Regions from separate parts of the Pseudoalteromonas sp. MMG033 genome, predicted to be linked through region 1. Evidence: predicted binding sites of a transcription regulator. Region 1 holds the regulator's gene; each other region holds the start of a gene.
The links. The regulator FliA, encoded in region 1, starts transcription of late flagellar genes. The targets are predictions, from matches to a motif close to CTAAAGNTNNNNNNNNNNNNGCCGATA.
Positions count from the first base shown of each region.

Region 2: a site for FliA is predicted at 4,082-4,108, ahead of AC2CZC_RS12190 (VC2046/SO_2500 family protein). Genes of this name have one in related genera too.
Region 3: a site for FliA is predicted at 4,194-4,220, ahead of AC2CZC_RS00325 (DUF3530 family protein). Genes of this name have one in related genera too.

Region 1 is NZ_CM170070.1:4,896,070-4,903,114, forward strand. Features, by position in the region: gene AC2CZC_RS21220 (chemotaxis protein CheA) at 1-2,181, opposite strand, end outside; gene AC2CZC_RS21225 (protein phosphatase CheZ) at 2,197-2,964, opposite strand; gene cheY (chemotaxis response regulator CheY) at 2,985-3,368, opposite strand; gene AC2CZC_RS21235 (RNA polymerase sigma factor FliA) at 3,416-4,150, opposite strand; gene AC2CZC_RS21240 (MinD/ParA family ATP-binding protein) at 4,153-5,013, opposite strand; gene flhF (flagellar biosynthesis GTPase FlhF) at 5,006-6,517, opposite strand; gene flhA (flagellar biosynthesis protein FlhA) at 6,540-7,045, opposite strand, start outside.
Region 2 is NZ_CM170070.1:2,779,217-2,786,261, forward strand. Features, by position in the region: gene AC2CZC_RS12150 (S8 family peptidase) at 1-7, shown strand, start outside; gene AC2CZC_RS12155 (class I SAM-dependent methyltransferase) at 43-1,233, opposite strand; gene AC2CZC_RS12160 (HD domain-containing protein) at 1,329-1,964, shown strand; gene AC2CZC_RS12165 (ion channel) at 1,965-2,945, opposite strand; gene AC2CZC_RS12170 (M48 family metallopeptidase) at 3,024-3,686, shown strand; tRNA gene AC2CZC_RS12175 (tRNA-Tyr) at 3,730-3,814, opposite strand; tRNA gene AC2CZC_RS12180 (tRNA-Tyr) at 3,839-3,923, opposite strand; tRNA gene AC2CZC_RS12185 (tRNA-Tyr) at 3,946-4,030, opposite strand; gene AC2CZC_RS12190 (VC2046/SO_2500 family protein) at 4,143-4,664, shown strand; gene AC2CZC_RS12195 (YchJ family protein) at 4,750-5,205, opposite strand; gene AC2CZC_RS12200 (SulA-like leucine-rich domain-containing protein) at 5,221-5,646, opposite strand; gene AC2CZC_RS12205 (tetratricopeptide repeat protein) at 5,760-6,215, opposite strand; gene AC2CZC_RS12210 (NCS2 family permease) at 6,335-7,045, shown strand, end outside.
Region 3 is NZ_CM170070.1:83,668-90,712, forward strand. Features, by position in the region: gene AC2CZC_RS00305 (choice-of-anchor I family protein) at 1-390, shown strand, start outside; gene AC2CZC_RS00310 (6-phosphofructokinase) at 460-1,452, shown strand; gene nhaD (sodium:proton antiporter NhaD) at 1,464-2,909, opposite strand; gene AC2CZC_RS00320 (DUF368 domain-containing protein) at 3,197-4,126, opposite strand; gene AC2CZC_RS00325 (DUF3530 family protein) at 4,257-5,129, shown strand; gene djlA (co-chaperone DjlA) at 5,135-6,007, opposite strand; gene murU (N-acetylmuramate alpha-1-phosphate uridylyltransferase MurU) at 5,997-6,674, opposite strand; gene AC2CZC_RS00340 (aminoglycoside phosphotransferase family protein) at 6,671-7,045, opposite strand, start outside.

The sequences.
Region 1 (7,045 bases):
CATGCCTGGCGTACCTTGTAGTAAGGAATCGAGAGGTTTAATCACCACTTCTTCTTGACCAATCAATGAGTCAACTACAAAACCCACTTGTTGAGTACCTATTTGTACTATAACGACATGTCCTTCGGCTTTTTTCTGATTAATGTCCGTACCTTTCACTAACCAATGTTCAAGATAAAACAGTGGTATCGCTTTCTCACGCACAATAATCGTAAGCTGGCCATCAACTACATTTGTCTTCGTCAAATCAAGATGGAAGATTTCACTAACACCTGCAAGTGGTAATGCAAATGTTTGCTGACCGACCATCACCATTAAGGTTGGTAGAATGGCTAGTGTCAGCGGCACCTTAATTTCTAGGATAGTACCTACACCCAACTCAGATTGGATGTTAACTTGACCATTCAGCTGCGTGATCTTCGTTTTAACTACATCCATACCAACACCTCGGCCTGAGATGTCAGAAATTTCTTCTTTCGTTGAGAAGCCCGGCGCAAAAATTAGATTGTAGGCTTCCGTATCAGATAACCTGCTTGCCTGATCTGAATCGATAACACCTTTACTTATTGCTATTTTTTTAAGTTTTTCAGGGTCCATACCCGCACCATCATCTCTGATGGTCAATAGAATATGGTCGCCTTCTTGCGAAGCAGATAATGTAACTGTACCTGTACGAGATTTACCGCCCGCTTCACGGACGTCTGGCATCTCAATACCGTGGTCTACAGAGTTTCGAACCAAGTGCACTAATGGATCGGCGAGTGCCTCGACTAAGTTTTTGTCTAGATCTGTATCTTCACCTTCAAGGATCAGATTGATGTCTTTTTTAAGGCTTCGCGCTAAGTCTCTTACAACTCTTGGGAATCTGCCAAATACCTTTTTGATAGGCTGCATTCGGGTTTTCATGACCGCGCCTTGCAAATCTGCGGTCACCACATCTAGATTTGATATGGCTTTACCCATTGCCTCGCTGTTACTGTTATTTGCAAGGCTGACCAGGCGGTTACGCACTAATACAAGTTCCCCAACCATATTCATTATTTGGTCTAGTCGTTTTGTATCAACACGAACCGTTGTTTCTGCCTGTGCAGCAGGTTTTTTCTGGGCACCGCCTTTTGGCTCTGCTTTTGCAGGCGCAGCTTTAGGTGCTGGCTTTGCTGCAGGTTTAGGCGTATCAGCTTTTGGCGCCGGTTTTGGTTTTGCTACAGGAGGCGTTGGAGCTTCTGTTTTGGGTGCCTGCACTGGTGCAGCGTCAGGTGCTCCAGATGGCTCTTCTAAGTTTTTTGGCGCTTGACCTCTACCGTGGAGCTCATCAAGCAAAGCCTCAAATTCATCATCATTAATTTCTTCATCACCACCACTGGACGCACTCTGAGAAGCCGCTGGAGGTGGGGTTGATGATGTTGGCGTCTTGGGTGCTTGTTCGCTAGGTGCAGGTGTAGTATCGTTTTGAGCACCGAACTTACCCACACCATGTAATTCATCCAACAAACTATCGAATTCGTCGTCTGTAATATCACCATCATTTACATTGGCAGGTGGAGACGACGGAGTAGCGGATGGTGTTTGCGGTTCTTCAGCTGCGGGCCCATTACCTGAACCATGCAGTTCATCCAATAGACTTTCAAATTCTTCTTCCGTGATTTCATCAATGCTGTCAGACGAAGCCGGTTCACCTGAATCCGTGTCACCAATATCAAACAAGACGTCATCTTCAGGCTCGCTAGCAGGCTCTGGTTCTGGCGCAGGCTCTGGGGGAGCAGATGGTGCAACGATTTCTTCGTCAGCAGACTCTGGCTGACTGAGCTTATGCAAGACATCTAGTAATTCTTGGTCTGCCGGTTCTGGCTGCTCGCGATTTTGAATGCACGCGAACATATCATTTATCGTATCGAGCGACTGCAAGATCACATCCATCAATTCAGGATTGACCGATCGTTGTCCTTGCCTTAATACATCGAAAACATTTTCAGCACCATGACAAGCATCAACGAGCTCATTCATGCCTAAGAAACCAGCCCCACCTTTTACAGTGTGAAACCCTCTGAAAATTGCATTCAGCAAATCTTTGTCATCTGGGTTATTTTCTAATTCAACAAGTTGCTCAGATAACAGTTCGAGTATTTCTCCAGCTTCAACAAGAAAGTCTTGTAAGATATCTTCATCGACTTCAAAGCTCATTATTATACTCTCCTATTAGAAACCCAAACTAGATAACAAATCATCAACTTCATCTTGACCAGACACAACATCGTCTCGTTCTTCAGCGTCAATGATAGGTCCTTCAGGACCAGAAAGTTCATCAGTGGGGGTTTCAACTACTTCTTGTGGTTGTTGAGCCGTATTAAGTTGACCCACTTCTGCCGTGCCGAAAACAGTCAATAGGTGTATTAAGCTGTCCTCTACCTCTCTAACAAGCTCTATGACTCGTCGAATAACCTGACCGGTTAAATCTTGATAATCTTGTGCCATTAAAACATTTGTCATCAAGCTTTGTAATTCGTCGGTGCGGCCTTGTGAAGATTGCATAAAGTCGTTTAAGTCGTGACACAGAGATTTAAATTCTCCGAGTTGTATATCACGACTCATCAACCTATCCCAGGTAGGCTTGATCTCAGAAAGGTCATCAGCCAGCTCTTGAGCAAGCGGTAGACTCGCTTCAACCGCATCCATCGTTTTATTCGCAGCGTTTTCTGTCATTTCCATAACATAGTTTAAACGTTGCTTAGCATCTGGCAGGGCTTCTGTAGTTAAATCTGATAAACGCGTGTCTAACTCGAAGTTTTTCAACGACTCGTGTAACTGGCGTGTCAATTTTCCGACTTCAGCAAATAACTCAGATTGTTCTTTGTTAGTTGCTTCAATTAAAATTTGATCAGCTTTTTCTTGTTCACCGTTTTCAAGATACTCAACAAGTTGCTTCGCTTGCTCTAATGTAATTTGTGGCGCAGAGGATTCTGACATAAGCCTATCCTTACTTGTAACTAGCCTAAGCGTTCAAAAACTTTTTCTAACTTAGTTTTCAATGTTCCAGCAGTGAATGGCTTAACAATATAACCATTTACGCCCGCTTGGGCTGCCGCAACAATTTGTTCTTTTTTGGCTTCTGCAGTTACCATAAGCACGGGAATATGCTTAAGGCTATCGTCGGCTCTTATTGCTCTCAACAGGTCGATGCCTTGCATTCCTGGCATGTTCCAATCTGTAACAACAAAGTCAAATTCTTGATTTTGCAACATTGGAAGCGCAGTGCTGCCATCATCTGCCTCTTGAACATTTGTAAAGCCTAAGTCTCTCAAAAGGTTTTTGATTATTCTTCTCATTGTAGAGAAATCATCAACCACGAGAATTTTCATGTTCTTATCCAAAACTTCCTCCGGTGAGGTTTGAACCTAAAAAAATATTAAAATGTACTCTAATTGATCCAGTCATTTATCTTGGCTCTGAGTTTAATCATTGCCTGACCGTGAATCTGACTCACTCGAGACTCGCTCACATCTAGGATCTGGCCAATCTCTTTTAAATTCATTTCATCGTTGTAGTACAAAGACAAAACCATTGCATCACGCTCAGGTAGAGTTTTTATTGCTTCTACTAACGACTCATTAAAGCGCTCATTCTTAACGTTATTGAATGGTTTGTCTAGCGCTAAATCACTGCCTGCAGGTGAAATTACGTCTTGGTCGACACCTAAATCTTCAATGCCAATAATTTTACTTGCATTCACGTCATGTAAAATATGATGGTACTCATCTAAGGGAATATCAAGTTTTTCAGCGATTTCAGTGTCTTTAGGCTCACGACCCAAGGCAGTTTCTAGCTCTGATATCGCCTCAGCCACCATGCGACTATTTTTGTGAACTGAGCGCGGGGCCCAGTCACCACGGCGTATTTCGTCTAACATGGCTCCTCGAATTCGAATCCCAGCAAAGGTTTCAAAGCTTGCTCCTTTACTAGCATCAAAATTTTTCGTTGCCTCAATCAAGCCTATCATTCCTGATTGAATAAGATCATCAAGCTGAACACTTGCTGGCAGTCTTGCAAGTAAATGACAAGCCACTTTTTTGACTAAAGGTGTATGACGCTCGACCACCTTATTCAGATGGTCTGCTGTTTGATATCCCGCCATTCGATTGACCGGTGTAGCCATAATTACCCGTTAACTAACTGCTCAATGAAAAACTCTAGATGACCTGAGGGCTGGTGAGGCACTGGCCATTTCACAGCTTTACTTGCTAACCCTCTAAAAGCGACAGCGGCAGGAGAGTTAGGGTAGAGTTCAACAATGGTTTTTTGACGGCGAGATGACTTTCGCATGTTTTCATCGAAAGGAATTGTCGCGACTAGCTCTAGCGCAACATCTAAAAATCGATCTGTTACTTTGGACAACTTAGCAAATAGCTCCTGGCCTTCACGCAGGCTTCTAACCATATTCGCGACAATCTTAAACTTGTACACGCCATGTTCTCTACTAAGTACTTTAATCAGGGCATATGCATCGGTAATAGATGTTGGTTCATCACAAACCACGACCATCACGTCTTGAGCTGCTCTAGAGAAACTCAATACCATATCCGATATGCCAGCGGCTGTATCGACAATTAAAACATCAAAGTCATTGCTCAGCTCGCTAAACGCACGAATTAGGCCGGCATGCTCTGCTGGGCTCAATTCAACCATGTTTTGTGAGCCTGATGTGGCTGGCACAATTCTGATTCCGGCTGGACCCTCTACTAAAATCTCATCAAGTTCACATTCGCCAGATAGCACATGAGATAAATTACGCTCAACACGTAACCCTAGCATTACATCACAATTTGCTAATCCAAGGTCAGCATCTAAAACTAATACTCTATGGCCCTGTTGTCCTAACGCAATTGCAGTATTTAATGAAACATTGGTCTTACCGACTCCTCCTTTACCACCAGTTACTGCTATTACTTTTACTCCGTGGTTACTTTTTTGATTCATTTTACGCAGGCCACTTGCTTGATCTAAAACTGTATTAATCATACATTCCTACTGTCTGGGACGCCACTGCTTCACGTCGTGAATGTTGTGCTTTTGTTCTTTTTAAATACAATTGCTCAGCCTTTTTAACTAATTTTTGAGCATTTGCTACGCGAATGTCTTCTGGCACTCGCTGACCGTTGGTAAGATACCCTATTGGTAAGCGATTTTGAATCGCTATGCTAATAATCTCACCTAAACTTAGACATTCATCAAGTTTTGTAAAAATGCAACCACTCAAATTAACTTTTTTGAAGTGGTTCACAGTTTCTTGTAAGACATGCATTTGCGAAGTTGCACTTAATACTAAATAACTACGAATATCAACTCGTGAGCTACGCATCAATGTGTTAAGCTGCTCCGTCAAACGTAAGTCTCTTTGACTCATGCCTGCAGTATCTATTAATACTAGACGCTTATTTCGCAAATGATAAAGAACTTCTGCTAACTCATTTGCATCTTTAACTTGCTTAACCGGACAGCCAATAATTCTACCATAAGTTGCCAACTGCTCGTAAGCACCAATTCTATATGTATCTGTTGTAATTAACGCGACCTTGTCTGCACCGTATTTTTGTGCTCCAAGCGCAGCTAATTTTGCGACTGTAGTCGTTTTACCTACGCCCGTTGGCCCTACCATAGCATAAACACCGCCTTGACGTAGAATATCATTGTTGGTGGTATGCATCTGATTTACAACCATATTCAGTAATGCATTCCATGCCTCTTTTCGAGACACATCATCGGGAATGAAACATGCCATTTGCTCAGCTACATCAGCACTAATGCCCATACCTTGCAGTCGATCGACCAAACACGCTCTTGTTGGGTCTCGACGATCCATTTCCTGCTTCATTAAACCCGATAACTGGTACTCTAATAATTGACGGATAGCGTTCATCTCATCACGCATAGAGCTCATTTCATCCTGAGAAGCATTGTTAGCACTGCTGGCTACTGGTTGGCTATCAAGTTCTGAGTCTAACTCATCGCCAAAGTCCCAATCAGACGAAATTGGTTCAGCATGCTTAACCGGGCGAGGACGCGCAGTCTGAGGTGAAGAAGCCTGTACATCATTAAACGCTGGTTGCTGCTCGGTCTTTGGTTGGAAAAGATCGCCAGTATCAATGCCTGATTGAGAAAACATTGAAGCGAGCTCAGGCGAACGAGGTTTTGGTGCTTGTCGCTCCAAAAGAGCTTCTAAGCTATCAGCGACTTTTGCTTGAGGTTGCTGTGCTTGAGGGCGACGAGTTTGAGGCTTTACAACTCGTGCAGGTTGACTATACGTTGGCTTTTGCATCGTTGCTGCAGAAGCCATTTCGGGACGAGCATCAGGCGCAGCGGTTTGCGGCTGAGGTGCCACTCTGTCATTGTCAATCGCTGCAACAATTTCTACACCATCTGCCAATTTTTTGTTTGACATAATGACGGCATCTGCGCCCAGTTCATCTTTTACTTCTTTCAAAGCTGTACGCATATCTTTTGCAAAAAATCTCTTAATCTTCATGACTCAGCACCTCGTTCCTCTATTATTGCCCAACAGAGCTAATGATCTTGATTTGTCTTTCGTCTGGTACTTCCTGATAAGACATCACTCTTAAACCAGGGATAGTATGTTTAACAAATCGAGATAAAACACTTCTTAACATACCTGAGGTTAATAAGATGGACGGCTCGCCTAGCATTTCTTGCGTTTGATGCGCTTCTCTCAATGAACCTTGAAGTCGCTCTGCAAGACCTGGCTCTATGCCTGCCCCCTCATCACCTGCGTTCTGAAGTGACTGATGCAACATCTGTTCCAACTCAGGCGCCAATGTTATGACAGGTATCTCATCTGCGTTTCCAACGGCATCTTGAACGATTAATCTTCTTAGTGAAATACGCACTGCAGCCGTTAATACATCTGGATCTTGGCTTCTTGGACCATACTCAACAAGAGTTTGCACAATTGACCTCATATCTCGAATTGCAACGCCTTCGTTTAACAAGTTTTGTAGCACTTTTACGATAGTTGTCAGAGGTAAAATATCTGGCA
Region 2 (7,045 bases), 2.1 Mb from region 1:
CTTCTAAGTCAGAAAATAAAGGGAGCATAAGCTCCCTTTATTTTAATATACTTTACAAATAAGACCTTTGAGATAAAACCCTTCAGGGTAGAAGCCTGCAATCGGGTGATCAGCTGCTTGATTTAGTCTCTCCATTATCATCAGGTCTTTACCCGCATCCAGCGCTGCATCTGCGACGACTTTTTGGAATAGGTTTTGATCCATTAACCCTGAGCATGAGAAAGTCAGTAAAGTACCACCTGGCTTTAATAGTTGCATTGCAAGCATATTAATATCCTTGTAGCCTCGACATGCCCCTGTTAACTGGGCTTTACTCTCAGCAAACTTAGGTGGATCCATGACGATGGTATCAAATTGGCGTCCTTCGTCTCGGTATTCACGAAGTAACTTGAAGACATCTTTTTTGACAAAATCGACTTTGCTTAAATCTAGGTTATTATGCTCGACATTTCTCTTGGCAGTGTCTAAAGCGGGTTGAGATACATCGACATTGATCACTTCATCACATCCGCCTCTGAGTGCATATAAACTGAATGTGCCAGTGTAGCAAAAGCAGTTTAGAACATTTTTGCCTTTTGAAAAGCGCTCCAATGCGGCGCGGCTGTCTCTTTGGTCTAGATAAAACCCAGTTTTATGGCCGCCAATAATATCGACTTCTAATTTTAAGCCGTTTTCCTCAATGATCACAGGTTCTGTTGGTGCGTCACCGTGTAATACACCTGTGATTTTCTCAAGACCTTCTTTTTTACGTACATCAACATCTGAGCGCTCATATACATGGCAATCTGGGAAAAGCTCACGTAATGCGGCAACAATTTCACCTTTGTGGCGTTCTGCACCTGCGCTTAGCATTTGACATACAAGGTAGTTATCAAACTTATCAATGGTAATTCCCGGCAAGCCGTCAGACTCTGCAGCAGAGAGCCTAAAACCAGTTAGCCCACCCTCTGAGATCGCATATTCTCTGACTGCAAAGGCACGGGCCAAACGACGCTTAAAGAAAGCTTGATCAATTTGTTCGTTTTCATCAAAACTCCAGATCCTTGCTCTGATCTGGGAGCTCGGGCTATACGCCGCTGTTGCCAAGTATTGACCATCGTGACTGTAGATTTTAACAATATCGCCCAGTCCTGGCTTACCTTTGATTTTTTTAATTGCTTTAGAGAATATCCAAGGGTGTTTTCTTTTAAGAGATTTTTCTCGGCCGGGTTGTAAATACAGCGCGCAAGACATATAAATTCCTTACTAAGTAGAATCCTGTCATTTTAGTGAAGGGGGTTCCAACATACAATCTAAAGCATAAGGTTTACGTAAAAATGATGGAAAATATGAAACAGTTTGAAGAAGCATTTAAGGAATTTATGCTTGATACGCCTTTTGCCGATACCGCGCATGACCTTTCTCATATACAACGGGTGGTTAAAACTGCAAAACAGCTTGCAATAGCAGAAAGTGCGGACTTAGATATTGTTATACCTGCAGCTTGGTTACATGATTGCGTTGCTGTTGCAAAAAATCATCCAGACAGAGCACTCGCTTCAAAAATGGCAGCGGATAAAGCTGAGCGATTTTTAATAGAAATAGGTTATCCGCAGGATAAGCTAGAAGGGATCCACCATGCCATAGTGGCTCATAGCTTCAGTGCTAACGTGACCCCAACGACTTTAGAAGCCAAAATAGTACAGGATGCGGACCGTATGGATGCACTTGGGGCAATTGGTGTCAGTCGTTGTATGAAAGTAGGTGGCGCAATTGCCAGACATCTTTACCATACTGACGACCCATTCTGTCGCACTCGAGAGCCTGATGACAAAAGCTACACCATAGATCATTTTTTTGTAAAGCTACTGCATATAGAGTCACAAATGCACACGCAGGCGGCACAAAAGGAAGCGAAGAAGCGCACTGAGTTCATGCGCTTATTCTTAGATGAATTAGGGCGGGAAATATCTAACGAAGCATGATTACCTCGTCATTCTCTTGACGAAGACCACGACGAACAATGCAAGAGAAAAGCTGCCAATAAATGCTTCTATGGTGGCGATGAGCCGGGTGATCCCGACGGGAGTAATATCCCCATAGCCTAAGGTTGTAAAAGTGACGACGCTAAAATAAAAGCAATTGAGCATGGAGTGTAAATTTTGCTTTAGAGGTGCATTGGCGGCAAATTGGATGACGTCGCCATTGTAGTTTATACCGAGCATAAAATAGCACAGTGCACAGAGTAAAATCATGCCCAGGCTAAAGCGAATGACATTTTCTGGCTTTTCTCCATAGCCGCATAACATATCTATAAAACTTGAAACGAGTCGTTTTTTTGAATATTTTGGATACTGTGCATGGCGCATGCGAAGTTCACTGTAAGTGTACTTTCCAGCCATTTCGAACAACCCCTGTTGTTCTGCACCTTTTCTTAGTAAACGATAAATTTCTTCGCTCTGTAAGTACAAGTCTTGTGCGTCATCGGTCTTTTTTTGCTTTGCTGCTTCAATCGCTTGGCTTTCTTGGAGAAGTTTGTCTCCAAGTACCAAGTTATCTATTCTGGTCGCATTGAGTTTTACACCTAATATATTGGTATTTTCGATCTTACAGCAGTGTAAGTTTGCATCTCTTAAATCTGCCTTCATGAGCGAGGCATTACGTATCGTGCTGTTAAACAGGTGAGCACCATGCAAATTAGCGCGGTAAAAGTTACTGTACGAGAGGTCATAGCCATTGTGGTCATTGAATTTAACAAGGTTTAACCCTTCTAAATTGGCCCGCTTGAGCTCAAGGCCTTGCAGTAGCCCTCCTTTTTTGGCATAACGTTCGAGTTTATGAGATAGCTCTAATCCACTTTTATCGAACTTAGCGTCATGCCAAAAACAATATCCTGATCCCATGTCTATTTCTTGGCATTTGTGTCCATCAGGTGACGTGTACTGACATTTAGGTTTGCTATTCATGGCAGCCTGTTTTTTCCGTAATAAGTATAAAGGTTAGCAGCAATTTAGATTGATATATGAAAAAGCAATAAATTTACTATGAATTTCAATTACCAACTCAAACTAAGCCGCCGTAGAAAAACGGTCGCTATTACTGTTAAACCTCAAGGCGTTGTTGTTCATGCCCCTTACGGTATTTGTCACAATTGGCTAAATGCATGGTTAGATACAAAACAGGAGTGGGTTGAGAAAAAACTAGATATAGTCGCTAAAAAAAGAGAGCTGGGCCTTGAACCGTTAAAGTCTGTTAATGTCTATGGTGAGTCTTACAAATTGATTTTTGATTCAGAGTCTCGCTTTATTGACCACATGAATCAATGCATTTATTTGACAGCATTTAGCAAAGGGAGCAAAGAGAGTCACATTGATGAGCTTAACCAGCTCTTTCAAGTTGAGTTGACGAACTACCTACAAGGGCGTTTACCTTATTTCCAAACCTGCATGGGCTCAAAATACAAGGTACTTAAAGTACGTTTTTATAAACGTCGTTGGGGGAGTTTATCAAGTAAAGGTGTTCTGGCTTTTAATAGTGCTTTGCTTGGCGCGCCAAAATGGGTGATCGATTATGTTATAGTGCATGAATTAGCACATTATCATGTGATGGCACACAACCATGCGTTTTGGCAAATAGTAGCGCGTTTTTACCCTGAGTTTGAAAAAGCAAAAAACTATTTAAAAAACGAGATGCATCACATTCAATAAAATGAAGAGAAATTATAGATGGAAATAAAGAGATAAAAGGAAGTGGTGGAGGGAGCTGGATTCGAACCAGCGAAGGCTGAGCCGTCAGATTTACAGTCTGATCCCTTTGGCCGCTCGGGAACCCCTCCATAACAGATTTTTCAAGTACAAAGTGGTGGAGGGAGCTGGATTCGAACCAGCGAAGGCTGAGCCGTCAGATTTACAGTCTGATCCCTTTGGCCGCTCGGGAACCCCTCCAATTGTACTTTGTTGTCGTTGATGGTGGAGGGAGCTGGATTCGAACCAGCGAAGGCTGAGCCGTCAGATTTACAGTCTGATCCCTTTGGCCGCTCGGGAACCCCTCCTCAACAACGGCGCTGATAATAACAAAGTTTTTGACGAAGTAAAGAAATGTCCTAAAGTTTTTTTAAAAAATGCCGATAAATTTTCAGAATTAATATTTTTTGGCGAAAATCCATGCAGATAGAACAATTGTTACTCAAGGAAGCTCAATTAGGTAATGCATTGAGTTTGAGTGTTCATGAATCAAGAAGAGGTGACTTTGCACTTTTGCTAAGCGCACTTTCTCAAGATGCATTGGATTTTAGTCAATTTGATTTACCGCGCAGTGCATTAGATGAATCAGATAAATCTGAAGAAGCACTTCGCAAAGAACTACAAGTCGGTCCCAAACAGCCATTAGCGCCAGATGAATTTGATTTTTCAATCGGCCAGTACAATCGCTATTTCGTAAAAGATGGTGGTCTCGAAGATATAAAATTAAACGAATGCTTAGATCCTGAGCCTTTTCATATTCGCGATGATAAAGCACACATACCTCTAAATGTTATTGAAAATTTAGAACCAGCTGTCAGAGCAAAATTATATCGTCAGAAAAACCCAGAAATTGATGTGCAAGAAAAAGAAATGGATGCCGCTGCTTTTTATGATCAGATCGCAAGTGGAGAGATGCAGTCTCAGTTAAATGTTGCTGTTTAACAAGTAATTGAAGTTGGATGCATAGTCGTATTTTGTGTGGCATTAGTCTTTTGACTAAGCCACAGGAAGCGTAAGCGTATTATGATTAGCCGTGACACTTTTTAAACTTTTTCCCACTTAAGCACGGACAAGGATCGTTACGGCTTACTTTTTTACTATCGGCTGGATATAGTTCGCCATCAAGATATAACCAAGCGCCATTTTCTTGAATAAACCTTGAGCGTTCATGTAGTGCGTTCAATACACCTCCCTCGATATATGCTGCTTTAAATTCAACATATTGATACTGCTCATCTTGATCTGTTTGAATGACATCTAAGCGAACGAAATCAACTTGTTTGGCAAATAATAAAATGTCATCAACGGTATGTTCGGTGCGCGTTTTGGAAGCATATGTTTTTAAAATATACTCCCCAGCGTGTGTGCAGTACGCACTGAAGCGAGAGCGCATCAATTGCTCAGCTGTTTTGGGGGCTGCTGCCCCAGTAATAAATGGCTGACAACATTGCTCAAAAGTTTGTGTGTTACCACAAAAACACATAAGTGACCTACATAATTAGTGTGCAAACTTTGATAATGGCAATTTAGCTGAATTTTTAAAGCAATATAGTGTCGTTTTAGATTTACTAAGACTTCTATGCTCAATTTGCTTATGTGATAAAATCCCTGGCCAAGTTATGACCGCTGCAAAATTACCATTGGACAAAGCGCTATCCAGAGTATGCTCTAAGTTTATCAGATCCCTTTGTTTAAGCACCAGCAGCTTGTTTGCATCTATGTCATAGCTATCTAGCATAGACTTATTAAGCACATGGTCTGGTGCTATGAGTAAAGTCCAACCTGCTTTTGAATTACAACGGTATAAAATTTGTAAGAGCATATCATTGGTGCTTTGCTCGTCAATTGCATCCAAGACATTAAAACTTTGATAGTGATTAACGTTTTCTGAATACGTATTTAAATTTGCTGATATGTGCAACATGATTAGACCACTGATTATCTATACAGTGCATATACAGTATTTCATACAGTGGTATTAATCAAGTATTGTTTGGTGTTTTTTTGTACTTTTATTGTTCGAAACTCGATTGCTAATTAATTATTTGAACCAAAATGCATTTGCTGATGAATTTGCTCAAACAAAGTAGCGGCATAACATTGTGCATCAATGTAGCGCTTAGTAGTTAGGTGTGGCCGAACTTCATTCAATGTGCTCTGTGCCGCGATGTTGCCTTGACTTTGGGCAAGGCTCAACCAAGCAACGCCGTGAAATGCACTTTTTGGTACTCCTTGCCCTTTGATAAATAGTAGGCCTAGATAAAACTGTGCTTTGTTATCACCAGACATGGCTGCTAACCTCATCCACTTTGCGGCTAGCGGGTATTGCTTTTCTTTGATGTAATAAAGGCCTTTCTTGTAAGCTTGCTCGGGATCCTGCTGTTTTGGCCAGCTGTGTTTCGGATCGGGCTCTTGCGTCACAAACTCGAGCACATTGAGTAATTGTTGCTCTAGGTCACCACCATGCGCTTTTGTAGATTGATTGCTTTTCATACTCACTTCACTTATTACAACTTAGTCTTCATTGTAGCTGATTTTTGCTTTATTTGTCCGTTTATGGTGATGATTTGTGGTAAAATCGCCGACCTCGTTTCCATTTAAAATACAAAGACATGCTAGAAAAATTATTTTCGCTTAAGGCGTTACACACGGACGTAAAAACAGAAGTTGTAGCGGGACTCACTACGTTTATCACCATGGTATATATTGTATTTGTTAATCCAGCAATGCTCGCTGAGGCCGGGATAGATCACGGCGCGGCATTCGTTGCTACCTGCCTGGCTGCAGCAATTGGTTGTTTCATCATGGGGTTTATTGCTAATTATCCGCTTGCTTTAGCGCCAGGTATGGGCTTAAACGCATTTTTTACTTATGGTGTTGTACTTGGTATGGGCCATAGCTGGCAGACTGCTTTGGGTGCAGTGTTCTTATCTGGGTGTCTATTTTTACTATTAAGCCTTTTTAAAGTCAGAGAGTGGGTTATACAGGCAATTCCAGTTGTGCTAAAGCGAGCAATCGCTACGGGTATTGGTGCATTCTTAGCACTCATCGCGCTTAAAAATGCGGGTATTATTGTCGCAAGCCCAGCAACGCTCGTTCAGTTAGGTGACATTACCAGTCCAGGTCCTTTATTGGCGATTTTTAGTTTGTTTGTGATCACTGCATTGATGTATAGAGAATGGAAAAGTGGGGTGTTGATCAGCATCTTGTTGGTGACAGTAATTGCTTGGGGGCTCGGTTTAGTTGAGTATCAAGGCATAGTGTCTGCTCCTCCAAGCATTGAGCCAACATTTGGCCAGTTAGATATTGCCGGTGCTTTGGAA
Region 3 (7,045 bases), 150 kb from region 1:
GATGACATTGGCAAAATCACAGCATCCATCCATGGCGAAGCTTTCAATAATGATGAAGATGAAAACAGGGGTGATACACGTTCAGACGCAAAAGGCGCCGAACCTGAAGCACTTGCAATCGGTCAAATCAATGATCGTACTTATGCATTTATTGGCTTAGAAAGAATGGGCGGCATTTTGGTTTATGATGTTAGCAACCCATTTAATGTCACCATGAACACCTATATGATCAACAGAGGGCTAGAAGCTGGTGCACAAATAAGTGGTGACCTCGCCCCTGAAGGCATGGTATTCATTGATCAAGCACAAAGCCCAACAGGAGAAGCTTTGCTAATAGTAGGTAATGAGATTTCAGGTAGTGTGTCAATTTGGTCTTTAACCAGCCAGTAAACAACTTTGACATTTATGCATCGCTGTCTAGGCTAAAATTTGCATGCTCCTTTTTTATTGAGGGAATTAATGAAACGCATAGCAATTATAACCAGTGGCGGCGATGCGCCTGGCATGAACGCTGTAATACGCGCGATTGTATTTTCATGCCATGATCAACATATCGAATGTCTCGGCTTTTACCATGGCTATAATGGCCTAATAAATGACGAGTTCATACTTCTAACGCCCGAGCGTGTTTCCCCCATTATCCAGCGCGGGGGCACCATTTTAAAAAGTGCTCGCTGTAAAGAGATGCATCAGGATGCAGGGGTAAAACAAGTTGCCAACACGCTCACAAAACACAAGGTAGATGCACTTATCGTCATCGGCGGGGATGGGTCGTTTAGAGGCATGATGGCACTACAGAGCTACTGGTCGGGTAACCTTATTGGTGTGCCCGCAACCATAGACAATGATATTGCTTGTACAGATAAAACGATTGGCTTTGCCAGTGCCGTTCATACGGCAACACAGGCTATAGATAAAATTCGTGACACAGCCAATGCATTTGAACGCGTTTTTATTGTCGAAGTCATGGGTCGTCGCAGTGGTCATATTGCATTTAATGTCGGCTTGGCAGCAGGTGCTGAAGCCATTCTTTCATTTGAGAACTGCAACCTCAAGCAATTAGAACAAGCTAAATCTCATCTAATAGCTCAAATACAATCGCAACTAGTAGAGCAACATACAGGCTTTGTGATTGTATTAGCTGAAAACCTCTGGCCCAACGGGCCCCATGGACTGCAACAAGCTTTAAAAGACACAGCTGACATTGAAAGCGCAGTGTGTGTATTGGGCTATATACAACGCGGTGGAAGCCCCTGCCCTGAGGATCGTATCTTAGCCACAGAGTTAGGTATTGAAGCGCTGAGAGCGGCAAAAAATAGTACAGGGATCATGGTGGGGAAAGTCAGTGGTCAAATATCGCGACATTGTATTATCAGAGCTACTGAGCAAAACAAGCCAGTAGACCAAGCACTGCACTCGGCCTACTACCATATATCTAAATTAAACCACTAACTAGACATCTGCTAGCCATAAATAGTGAATAAATCAGCATTTAACCAAAGATGCACTACAATGCTGGCAGCATAACCGAGTGCAATAACTGGGGTCCATTTTAAGTGGCCAAAAAAGGTGTAGTTACCCCTAGCTTGCCCCATTAAGGCTACCCCAGCAGCGGATCCGATAGAGAGTAGGCTTCCGCCTACACCTGCTGTCAAAGTTATCAGTAGCCATTGTCCATGAGACATTTCGGGTTGCATCGATAATACTGCAAACATAACAGGAATATTATCAATAACAGCAGAAATAACACCTAAGAAAACATTCGCTCCTGTTGCTGACCAGCCGCCATACAGCACATGAGACATGAGATTTAGATATCCTAAGAAGCCAAGCCCCCCAACACACATAACAATGCCGTAAAAGAACAGTAAAGTATCCCATTCAGCCCTTGATACTTTACTGAAGACATCAAAAGGCACAACACTACCGAGCTTTTTCAATCGCTCTTTATCGCCTTCACGCTCTGCCATTGCCATTTTACGAGCCAGAGACCCGGGCAATGTCACTCTCAAGAAATAACCGAAAAACTGTAAATACCCCAACCCCATCATCATGCCAAGCACAGGAGGTAAATGCAGTAAGCTATGGCACATTACTGCGGTAGCAACCGTGAGTAAGAAGAGCGTAAGAATACGCAGCGCACCGCGTTTAAGCTCGACACTTTCGCAGCTTGCTGCAGGTTTCTTATCTGCAACAAAAAAGCTCATAATCGCCGCTGGAACCACATAATTGGCGATCGATGGCACAAGTAAGACAAAAAACTCGTTAAATTTAACCATGCCAGCTTGCCACACCATCAAGGTGGTAATATCCCCAAAGGGACTAAATGCACCACCAGCATTTGCAGCCACAACAATATTTATACAGCTCAAATTAATGAACTTTTTATCGCCCTCTGCAACTTTCATCACCACAGCACACATAAGCAAAGCGGTCGTTAAGTTATCTGCAATTGGGGAGATAAAAAATGATAGAAATCCAGTTAACCAAAATAGGGTCTTATAATTAAATTCTTTTCTCACCATCCAAGCACGAAGCGCATCAAACAATCTGCGCTCTTCAAGCGCATTGATATAGGTCATCGCAACCAGTAAGAACAGCATCAACTCAGCAAACTCGAGTAAGTTATGACGAAACGCATGCTCAGTCGCATCCGGCATGCCTTGCTCAATGTAAAATGCACCAATTAAAATCCAGATTAAACCTGCAGCGACCAAGACAGGTTTGGATTTACGCATATGTAGCTTTTCTTCAAGCATCACCAGTGTATATGCAACGACAAAAATGGCGATACATACAAACCCTAGTGTATTAGCAGTTAAGTCGAGTTGGGTGGTAGAAGCGAACGCTGAGAAATTGATCCCCAGCAAACAGAACAATAGCAGGCAACTGATCCCTACAAGTTTCATTTCAAGGTGTTTCCTTGTTTAGTGAGTACATCTTCGCCAGAAAGTAACACACTTTTTACACTTGCGACATTGTACTCTAGTCTAATTTTACAGCTAGTTTACGAAACTACAGGTTAAAGCATGGCATTTTGCCTTGTATTACATGATAAACCACAAATGTGATTATATTGTTACTTTGAATTTATTGCATACCACAAAATAAGTATTGCGATGGGGTTAAAAATAAAGGAAGTAGTAAGAGTAGCACGTTGCATTTGAGCCTGATGAGCAACGTGCTGATGACGGAGTTAATCCTGATGACTAAGTTTATCCAGAACAAGGATTAGGCAGAGTCCAAATACAGCAAGTGCGATACAAATGCCTAATTGCGCATCTTGGCCTGTCAACTGAGAGAACTCCATAGGCGAGATATTTTTTTGCATCAATGGTTTCTCTACTCCACTTGAATTAACATAGGTAGAAACCACTTTTTTCCATGGCCACAACATATTAAGTGAGCCAATTAAAAAGCCAGCTAGCAATGCAAAAGTTACCTGTTCAAATCTTGCTAATAACCAAGATAAAAACCTTGAAAATACCATCAGTCCACATACACATCCCAGCAAAAACAAACCAATGAGCATAAACTCTCGTTCATTGACCGCAGTTAATACATGGCCGTACATACCCAGTAACAACAAAATAAAACTACCTGAGATACCTGGTAATATCATCGCGCAAATAGCGATGCTTCCAGCAGCAAAATAGAACCATGGCTGTGCTTGTGCTTCTGCTGGGCTTAACGATGTTATCATTACCGCAATTATCACACCCAATGTGCAACTGACAATATGCTGTAACTGCCAACGTTTAACTTGCTTGGCAATGTAAACAAATGAGGCAATGATCAATCCAAAAAAGAACGACCAGACAAAAGTTTGGTGGTGCTCGAGTAAATAAGCAATGATTTTTGATAAGGCTAAGGCACTTGTAAATAACCCTCCAAATACCGCAAGCAGAAAGTTACCATCGATATGTGACCATGCTTCTCTAATTTGGCCCTTTAAGACCATTTTTAATACTGTCACATCCACGCTTTTAATGGCTGCTAATAGGCGGGCATATATGCCTGTAATAAACGCCACGGTCCCGCCAGAAACACCGGGGACAAGGTCGGCAGCCCCCATGCCTGCTCCTTTAAAAAACAACCAAATGTAATCGCGCTTACTGTCTGCCATATTTAGACGTCCTCTCATTTCCATTACTGCATATTTGTCTATTGTATCAAATTCCCAAATTAAAATACTAAAGCTCAATGGCTTTTAGTCGATAGATAAACTAATTAATAGAGTTTTATTCGCTGGCACCATGAGAAAACAAACCAAGTTATGTTTGACACTTTATTTCAGTGTCATGTTTGCACTTAACAGTTTTAGTCAAGCAGCAGAGCATATTGCTCCCCCGCCAAAAACAGAGATCATCAAATCTGATCTAGGGTACTGGCTAGCTAATGACTCGTTTATAACCATCAAAGATGACGAACGAGAGGTTCCTGTGCTGTTTTCTGAGTATATGAGTGGCAGTAAGCGCGGTATTATCGTAATGCTTCCAGGGATTGAACAATCACCACTGCATGGCAATGGGTTAAGTTACCTAAGAGAAGCGCTTAACGATGATGGTTATGATACATACGTTATCCCATCTCCGGATCTGAATATCAACGCAAATATGATTCAAGACGGTATAGTCGATACAGAGCAAAACCAACCGAAGTCAAGGCAGCAAAATGTTGTTTCTTCTGTCAGTGAATCAGCGCTCAATGACTATAAGATGGAGTTAGTAGCGCGCTTCGATGCACTTTATAAGACACTGGCATTGAGAGAAAACGAACATATCGCCATTTTAGCTTTTGGTAACAGTGCAGGTCTGTTTGCAGAACACCTCGCAACACTGCCACAGATACGAGTAGATGCTTTGATCACTGTCAGTGCACAACTTGCCAACCCTAATAGGAACAAGCACCTTGCAGCCAGCCTCTCTTTAGTGAGTCCAGCATTATTAGATGTATTTTATTCTTATGATAACCCTGCTGTGCTCCATACGGTGAAAGATAGGCGCCGCTGGGCAAAAAGAAACAGTAAATACGATTACCGTCAAAGGCAGTTATTTGGTCAAAATACACAAAGAAACCAGCATTATCGGCTACAAAAAGAATTGTCAGGTTTTTTGCGACAATTATAACAACACTACTTTTTTAGGACCTCATAAGCTGCTTGTATATTTTGCGATTTTGCTTTTGCAACTTCCATCATATGCTCAGGTAAGCCCTGCGAAACCAATTTGTCTGGGTGATGCTGTGCCATAAGCTTACGATAAGCACGTTTTATTTCCTTCTCACTAGCTCCCTGCTCTAGCCCAAGTACAGCCAATGCTTGAATTCGAGAAATCTCAGGCTCAGGTGCCACTGTGTTGTGATGCGACTGTTGATATCCACTTCGGTGTGATTGATTAGACTGCCGATTGCTCTGCTGAGATTGCCACTGCGCACGCTGTTGGCGAAACTTAAATTCTGCCTGATAGCGTTTCAAGACAAAGTTAAAATGCTTCCCGCTAATACCTAAGTATTTACTTACCAACTTCAAAAGCTCTAGCTCTTTAGCTGATAGATGACCATCAGAAAAAGCCATTTGGATTTGGATTTCCAAAAATAACTGTAGTAAATCGTATCGCCTAGCAAAAGCTTCTTTAAAATCGTGTACCGACTCTTTAATGGAAAATTCAGCATGTTTACCGGCATTAAAGGCACTTTGCGCCTCTCTTCTATCATCTCCGTGCAAGGCCATTTCATCCATAAAGGCAGAAGCAGCTTGGATATGTACTTCACTGACTCTACCATTTGATTTTGCAATATGCCCCATCACAGCAAAGCAGCTAGAAAAAAACAGTGCCTGACGTTCGTTAAGGTCATCACCACTAAAAAAACCTTGAAAACCACCAGCTTTATCGAAGTCTTGTTTTAAGCTTTTATCAAACAGATGACCCAGATAGCAACCTAAAATCGCGCCTAACCATTTGCCAAACAAGAAGCCAAAGCCTGCACCTATCAGCTTACCCCACATCACAAGACTCCATCACGATGTTAATTTCCTTAAGTCTTTCAGGTGTGCCAATGTCATGCCACGGACCTAAAAACAGCTCGCAAGATAACATATGCTCCTCTATCGCTGCTCGCAACATCGGGCCAAGCGGCCTTTTTGAAATCGTCACATCTTTAAAAAAATCTTTGTGATACAAACCTATGCCAGAAAATGTATAGGTCTGTTCATTGAGTGGCTGATGCGTTAAACGAAAATCGCCATCGGGGTTATGTGTAGGGTTTTCGACCAGTACAATGTGTGCCTCACCAGACATAAGCTGCAACTGAGTCAACGCATGCAGGTCATAATCGGTAAAGATATCACCGTTAATAACCACAAAAACATCTTCCTCTATACATAATTTAGGTAGTGCCATAGCAATACCCCCAGCTGTTTCAAGCCCGCCTTCAGGTTCATGGCTATACTCGATGCGCATACCCAACTGGCTACCATCACCGAAATGTTGTTCGATCTTTTCACCTTGCCACGCTAGATTAATGACAACTTGATCAATACCTGCACGCTTTAGTCGCTCAAGGTGATACGCAATCAAAGGCTTGCCTGCCACTGTTAACATGGGTTTTGGCATCTGTGCAGTTAAAGGCATCATACGTTGGCCTCGCCCAGCAGCTAGGATCATTGCTTTCATAAAGACTCTGCTAGTTTATCTTGTACCATAGGTATTATCTCGGATTGAAGCCAAGTTGCAAGCCATTGATAATCCGCATATGCACCAGCTGCTTCCACAATATAATCTAGGGTAGGTAAAATATTGGGTAAGTATCCAGGCTTACCATCACGTAGATTTAACCGAGCAAAAATGCCTGCTGCTTTTAAATGCCTTTGAAGGCCTGTAAGGTTAAAGTAATCAACATATTGCGTATACTCAATACCATCTAGAAGCCCATTACTAAATAGTTGCTGATAACTGACTTTTTTTAAACGTTCAAATTCGTCTGCTGGCAGCTTTACGTAACAGTCTTTAAGTAATGAAACGGCGTCGTAACATACAGGACCCAT